DNA from 3 places in the Kribbella sp. NPDC051587 genome. Region 2 is predicted to be linked to each of the others. Evidence: riboswitches for the same ligand, from Rfam matches in the RefSeq annotation. Region 2 holds a riboswitch; each other region holds the start of a gene.
What was found. Region 2 has a riboswitch for ZMP and ZTP ahead of ACIA49_RS27545 (5-aminoimidazole-4-carboxamide ribonucleotide transformylase). Riboswitches for the same ligand answer to the same signal wherever they lie in the genome.
Positions count from the first base shown of each region.

Region 1: linked by a shared signal. The riboswitch ahead of ACIA49_RS23585 (glycine hydroxymethyltransferase) and the one ahead of ACIA49_RS27545 (5-aminoimidazole-4-carboxamide ribonucleotide transformylase) in region 2 are both predicted to bind ZMP and ZTP.
Region 3: linked by a shared signal. The riboswitch ahead of ACIA49_RS34830 (bifunctional 5,10-methylenetetrahydrofolate dehydrogenase/5,10-methenyltetrahydrofolate cyclohydrolase) and the one ahead of ACIA49_RS27545 (5-aminoimidazole-4-carboxamide ribonucleotide transformylase) in region 2 are both predicted to bind ZMP and ZTP.

Region 1 is NZ_JBITDE010000006.1:347,631-349,886, reverse strand. Features, by position in the region: gene ACIA49_RS23585 (glycine hydroxymethyltransferase) at 1-808, opposite strand, end outside; ZMP/ZTP riboswitch at 837-919, opposite strand; gene ACIA49_RS23580 (acyl-CoA dehydrogenase family protein) at 918-2,256, opposite strand, start outside.
Region 2 is NZ_JBITDE010000008.1:230,020-232,275, reverse strand. Features, by position in the region: gene ACIA49_RS27550 (MoaD/ThiS family protein) at 1-166, shown strand, start outside; gene ACIA49_RS27545 (5-aminoimidazole-4-carboxamide ribonucleotide transformylase) at 294-1,205, opposite strand; ZMP/ZTP riboswitch at 1,223-1,302, opposite strand; gene ACIA49_RS27540 (hypothetical protein) at 1,364-2,256, shown strand, end outside.
Region 3 is NZ_JBITDE010000014.1:14,381-16,636, forward strand. Features, by position in the region: gene aroH (chorismate mutase) at 1-55, opposite strand, end outside; gene ACIA49_RS34830 (bifunctional 5,10-methylenetetrahydrofolate dehydrogenase/5,10-methenyltetrahydrofolate cyclohydrolase) at 98-967, opposite strand; ZMP/ZTP riboswitch at 992-1,082, opposite strand; gene ACIA49_RS34835 (NUDIX hydrolase) at 1,612-2,226, opposite strand; gene prcA (proteasome subunit alpha) at 2,223-2,256, opposite strand, start outside.

The DNA.
Region 1 (2,256 bases), on a different contig from region 2:
GCGCGTGCGGTACCGGGTCGAAGTCGCCGGTGAAGACCTTGCCCGCGACCAGACCGGCGAAGTGCGCCATGTCGACCATCAGGGTCGCGCCGACCTCGTCGGCGATCTCGCGCATCTTGGCGAAGTTGACCTTGCGCGGGTAGGCCGAGTAGCCGGCGATCAGGATCAGCGGCTTGAACTCACGGGCCTTGCGGGCGACCTCGTCGTAGTCGAGCAGGCCGGTCTCGGCGTTGGTGCCGTAGGAGTGCTGGTTGAACATCTTGCCGGAGATGTTCGGGCGGAAGCCGTGGGTCAGGTGGCCGCCGGCGTCCAGCGACATGCCGAGCATCTTCTGGTCGCCGAGCGCCTTGCGGAGCTTGGTCCAGTCCTCGTCGGACAGGTCGTTGACGTGCTTGGCGCCGACCTCGGCCAGCGCCGGGGACTCGATCCGCTGGGCCAGGATCGCCCAGAAGGCGACCAGGTTGGCGTCGATCCCGGAGTGCGGCTGGACGTAGGCGTGCGGGGCGTCGAAGAGCGCCTTGGCGTGCTCGGCCGCGGCGGTCTCGACCGTGTCCACGTTCTGGCAGCCGGCGTAGAAGCGGTGCCCGACGGTGCCCTCGGCGTACTTGTCGGACAGCCAGTTGCCCATCGTCAGCAAGGTGGCGGGGGAGGCGTAGTTCTCACTCGCGATCAGCTTCAGCGAGGAGCGCTGGTCGGCCAGCTCGGCCTTGATCGCGCCCGCGATGGTCGGCTCGACCGAGGCGATCACCTGCAGGGCGTTGTTGTACGCGGCCGACGCAGCGGCGGCGTCGAAGGGTTGGTGAGTCATCGAAGTCTCTCCTGCGGTTGCAGTGGGTCGAAGGCACCCAGGCGCACGGTGCCGACGGGTTTCGCTCCCCGGTGGTTCTCCACCTTCAGCGCGCCAGTCGCGACAGCGGTCAGCCTATCGTGCGCTCGACGATGTCCCGGAACGGCGTCGTCCGCGGCAACGTCCCGAACACGCCGCCCCAGTCGCCGGCCAGTCGCGACGCCACGAACGCGTCTGCAACTGCTGGCGTCGAGTAGCGCACCAGCAGGGAGGCCTGCAGGCACAACGCCATTCGCGCCGCCAATCTCCGCGCTCCGGCCTCAGCACCTTCGATGTCGGACAGAGCCTGCAGTACGTCGCTCACTGCCGCGTCCAGGCGGTGATCAGCGCCCTGCGCCGCGCCGACCTCCAACAGCCAGGCCTCCAGGGACTCCGGTCGCCGGAGCGCGCGCAGTACGTCGAGCGCATTCACGTTGCCCGACCCCTCCCAGATCGAGTTCAACGGCGACTCCCGGAAGAGCAGCGGCAGTCCGGACTCCTCCACGAACCCGTTCCCGCCGAGGCACTCCAACGCCTCCGCCACCAGGAACGACGTCCGCTTGCACACCCAGAACTTCGCCAACGGCAACCCGATCCGCCGGAACGCCCGGGCGCGCTCGTCATCGGGTGCATCAACCGCCGCTGCCAGACGCATCGAGAGAGCGGTTGCTGCTTCGCTCTCGATCGCCAGGTCGGCCAGCACGTTGAGCATGGCGGGTTTGTCGATCAGGAGGCCGCCGAAGGCGCTTCGGTGCTGGGCGTGCCAGGTGGCTTCGACGAGGGCTCTTCTTTGCAGGGCCGCGGAGCCCAGGACGCAGTCGAGGCGGGTGGCCGCGACCATCTCGATGATGGTGCGGACGCCGGCGCCTTCATCGCCCAGGCGGTAGCCGATGGTGTTGTGGAACTCGACCTCGCTGGAGGCGTTGGAGCGGTTGCCGAGCTTGTCCTTCAGCCGCTGCAGGGCGAACGTGTTCCGGTTGCCATCAGCAAGGACTCGCGGTACGACGAAACAGCTCAACCCGTCCGGCGCCTGCGCGAGCACCAGGAACACGTCGACCTGCGGCGCGGAGCAGAACCACTTATGCCCGTTCAGCAGGTATTCCTCGCCGGTGGGCGTCGCCGTCGTCAGGTTGGCCCGGACATCGGATCCACCCTGCTTCTCGGTCATCCCCATCCCGGCCAGCACGCCACGCTTGGCTGCCCCGGGCAACCGGCGTACGTCGTACTGGGTCGCAGCCAACTGCGGAACCCACTCGGCTGCGAGCCGATCGTCAGCCCGCAACGCCGGTACGGCGGCGTACGTCATCGAGATCGGGCAGCCGTGGCCCGGTTCGACCTGCGACCAGACGTAGAACCCCGCGGCCCGCGTCAGATGCGGCGAAGGTCGGTCACTCGTCCACGGCGCGGCCTGCAGCCCGAAGCCGACGGCC
Region 2 (2,256 bases):
CCTCGACGCCCCACTGCGCCGCCGCCTCATCGACGAGCAAGGCGCCGTCCGGCGGCACGTCAACCTCTTCCTCGGCCAGGACAACGTCCGCGACCTAGCCGGCCCCGACACCCCCCTCACCGACGGCGACCACCTCCTGATCCTCCCCAGCGTCGCCGGCGGCTGAGCCGCGCGGAGGCGGACCGCCCCCACTCATCAAGTGCCTCTGACGGGGAGTTCTCGCCTGCTGCGTGAGCGTGCGGGACCAGGTGCCGGGAAGGTTAGTGAGTGGTGGCGGTCCGCAGTGGAACGTGTCAGTGGCGGAAGAGGCGGACTCCCGTGGGAGACCAGGTGATGCTGGCTGCACGGCAGGCGGCGGCGATTTCGTCGGAGCGGATGGAGTTGGCGGGTTCGGCGATGTGGGCTACGCCGAAGTGGGCCGCTTCTTCCACGTTGTCGGGGAAGGGGAGGGCGCCGTCGGAGACCATGGAGACGCCGGTCAAGGGCTCGGTTGAGTGGCGGGACTGCCAGGAGGCGGCTTTGAGGCCGGCTAGGTGGGTGCAGTCGACGCGGGATTGTTGACCGGCGCCGATGCCGATGGCCATGCCGTCCTTCAAGAGGGCGACGGTGTTGGACTGGGCGTAGCGGACGACGATCAGGCCGAGCAGGAGGTCGTCGGCAGCCGCCGATGGGACCTCTGGGCTCAGGAGGTCTCGAGTCAGCGGGAGGTCGTCGCGGTGCTGAGTCAGCCGGAGACCGTAAAGCTCGCGCACCTCCTCAAACGGCGGCTCGAAGGCAGGGTCCGCTTCCAGGACCAGATACGTGCCGCGCTTCTTCGCGGCCAGGATCTCCACCACACCGGGCTCGAAGCCCGGCGCGATGATCCCGTCGCTCACGACACGACGCAGCACCCCAGCCAGTTCAAGATCCACCGGGTGCGAGACCGCGACGAAATCGCCGTACGACGACTTGGGGTCGGCGTCGCGGGCGCGGCGGTACGCGTCGGCGACCGACGTACCGAGGGCGGCGCCGGCGGGGGAGACGTGCTTGTACGACGCCGCTGCCGGCACCCCGAAAGCGGCAGCGGCTTCGCGGACGAGTTGCCAGCCGGTCAGGGCGTCGAGAACGTTGAGGTACGACGGGTTTCCGGCGACGACCGTGAACGGAGCGCGGGCTCCGATCACGGCGAGCGTGGCGGGCTGGTGGGGGTTCATTCCGTAGCGCATGAGGGGCCTCCAGAAGCTGGAGGCGCCCAGGCGGTCGACGCCACGTAGTCGGCCGCTCCCCGGTGGTGACCCACCCGCGCCAGTCGCGGTAGGTCAAGCTTATTGCAGGAACGTGCAATTGGGGTCCAGAGCCGCCGGAACGGTCTTACCATCCGCGAATGGGGATCTTCTCGCGGAAGGCGGCGCCGGGCGTCGACGTGTCCGGCCTGACGCTGGACCAGGCCTGGCTCGACGCTGACCTCGACGCGGCGTACGCGGCGGTACGGCGGGGAGATCTGTCCACCGGACTGGCGTTGCTCAAGGTCACGCCGGCCAACACGAACCTGCGGTCGATCCGCGCCACCGGCCTCGCCAAGGCGGCGGTGGGGCGGAGCGAACAGTTGGAGCTGCGGCTGGAGGCCTACCCGAAGGATCCGGATCTGCTGCTCTGGTACGGGCAGACGCTGGTCTTCGAGGCGTGGGCGGTGCGGACCGCGCAGCGGGCCAAGGACGTGTCGGCGCAGCGGTTCACGATGTTCCACGACATTCTCCGTACGGCGGCCGAGGTGTTGCAGGGCGCGATCGTCTCGGCGGCCGACGACGCGGTCCCGTGGGAGGTGCTGCAGTGGGCGGCCTTGGGACTGCAAGCGGAGTTGGAGGACAAGGCGGAGATCTTTCACGCCGCTCTCGTCCGTCACCCAGGCAGCTACGCAGCGCACACCGGTCGGGTTCAGGTGCTGGCGAAGAAGTGGTCCGGTCTCGAGTTGGCTGAGCTGATCGAGTTCGGCGACGGTGTCGTCGAGCGGGCGCGGCCGGGCAGCGTGCTGTGCACGATCGCGGCCAACGTGTTCAACGAGGTCTGGCTCGAGATCGCTTCCGACAAGGAGCGGACGAAAGTCGAGCGAATGAAGCGCTACGCGAGCGGCGTCACCGCTCGGCGACCGCAGTTGCTCGCCGCCCGCGGCAAGTGGTGGAACGACGGCCGTACGCCGGACCCCGCGGACGTCTCGGCCAACGGGGCGATGGCGTTCGCGCTCAAGTGGGCGAGTGCGAAGCGGGAGGCGATGGAGCA
Region 3 (2,256 bases), on a different contig from region 2:
GCTCGCGCTCGTCCGCATCCAGTTGGGTGGCTCCCCGGATCGCCCGCACCGCCACGTCACGCCTCCTCGTCAAAACTGTTCCGGCAACCTCTACAGCCTAGGCCAGAGTCTCCACGGACTGGACAGCCGTCTCGGAAACCTCGGCCGCGTCGACGGTCTGCTCCAGCAGCAGCGCGATCGTCATCGGCCCGACCCCGCCCGGAACCGGCGTGATCAGGCGAGCCACCTCGGACGCCTCACCGAAGTGCACGTCGCCGACATTGCCTTCGTTGTATCCGGCATCGATCACCACCGCGCCCGGCTTCAGCCAGTCGCCCCGGACGAAGTTCGCCTTGCCGACCGCGGCGACCACGATGTCCGCCGTACGGACGATGTCGGGCAGCCCGACGGTGCGCGAGTGGGTGTAGGTCACGGTGGCATCCGATGCCAGCAGCAACATCCCGGCCGGCTTGCCGAGGATCGGGCTGCGGCCGATCACGACCGCGTGCGCTCCGGACAGCGGTACGTCGTAGGCCTCGAGCAGCCGCATGATCCCGCCCGGCGTACACGACCGGAACCCGGGCTCGCCGAACGCCATCGCCGCGAACGAGTGCATGGTCACCCCGTCGACGTCCTTGCGCGGGTCGATCGCCTCGAAGGCCGCGCGCTCGTCGATGTGGCTCGGCACCGGGTGCTGCAGCAGGATCCCGTGCACCTCGGGATCGCTCGATAGTTCGGTGAGCGTCGCGACCAGTTCGGCGGTGGTGGTCTCGGCCGGCAGCACGACGCTGCGTGAGCCGATCCCGGCCTTCTTGCTGCGGTTCTGCTTCATCCGCACGTACGTCGCGGAGGCCGGGTCGTCACCGACGAGCACGGTCGCAAGGCACGGCTGCACCCCGGATGATTCGCGCAGCTTCTCGGCACGAACGGCGGCGTTCGTCACCATCTCGGCGGCGAGGTCGGTCCCGATCATCAGTTCGGCGGTCATGGGCGCACTCCTCTGGGCAACAAGTCGAAATGCCCAGGCGCGCGGCGACAGCCGGATCCTCCGGCAGGCCGCTCCCCGGTGGTACTCCACCTCAACGCCAGTCGCAGACCCAGCGCCAGCATACCTTCGCCCACGCCTGCTCCCCCTCACCACCGCTCGCCCCGCCGACGCTGCTGGTGGTGGGCCCGCCGTTGACTCCGCTACCGCGGCTACGGACGAGTTTGGTCACAGGAGCGCGTTCAGACCCACCGGGCCAGACCACCACGGCGTCGCGGCCCAGCCGACGAACACGCCCGACGACGCCAGCCACACACGGCTTCGCAGGTCCCCTGCCCAACAGAGGCGCAGTACCTCGGAGATCTGACTGCCGGCATCGACAGACTCTCCGCCGGCCGGCAATCGCGGCCAACTCCAGCAATCGGCCACCAGCCATTTCACTGGCTAGCCACTGGAATGAGGGGTTCTACACCCTCATACGGGTACCTAACCCCGCATTTCGGTGGCTAGCCAGGCAAATCGGGTCCCCGCGATCGCGAGCCGAGCGGGACAAGCGGCGTTGCGGTTCCGGTGGGTGGGTGGCCTTGATCCGATGGTTAGGGGCCAGCGGGATGGGGCGAACTGAGCCCGGGCGGAGCGGGGCGGAGTTAGAGGAGGTTCGCGTGATCCAGGGCCGCGTAGGCGGTGTCGGTGCCGGTCATGGCGCCCGGCGTCCGGAGTTCGGCGCGGAACTCTTCCACGCTGAGCTCGACCGGGACACAGTCCTCGGCGTCGTCGAGTTGCTGTTTGCCGTTGGGACGGCAGCCGCGGGCGATGGCGACGTACTTGCGGAAGGTGGACGACGTACCGGCCCAGAGCCAGCCGACGATCTCGATGCTTTCGCAGGTGTAGCCGGTCTCTTCTTCGAGTTCGCGGGCGCCGCCGGCCTCGGGCTCCTCCCCCGGGTCGATCAGTCCGCCGGGCAGGTTGGTGACGACGCTGTCGGGACCGGGACGGAACATCCGGACCGTCACGATCCGGCCGTCCGGGGTCAGCGGCAGCACGGTGACGCCGCTGGCGATCCTCTCCGCGGACTCCGGTCCGGTGACGTCCCAGTCGACCTCGTGCCCGTTGGGCATCCGGTAGTGGCGGACGCGCACGGTCAGGAACCGCTGATAGGCGACCTTCTCGCCCAGCAGCTCCCATGGCTGCGGGTCGGCGGCCCGAGACGACTCAGCCGTCACGTCGGACGTGACGGCTGAGTCGGTGGTTCGGTCCGTCACAGCGGACGACTGTCGTCGGGGTCCTCCGGC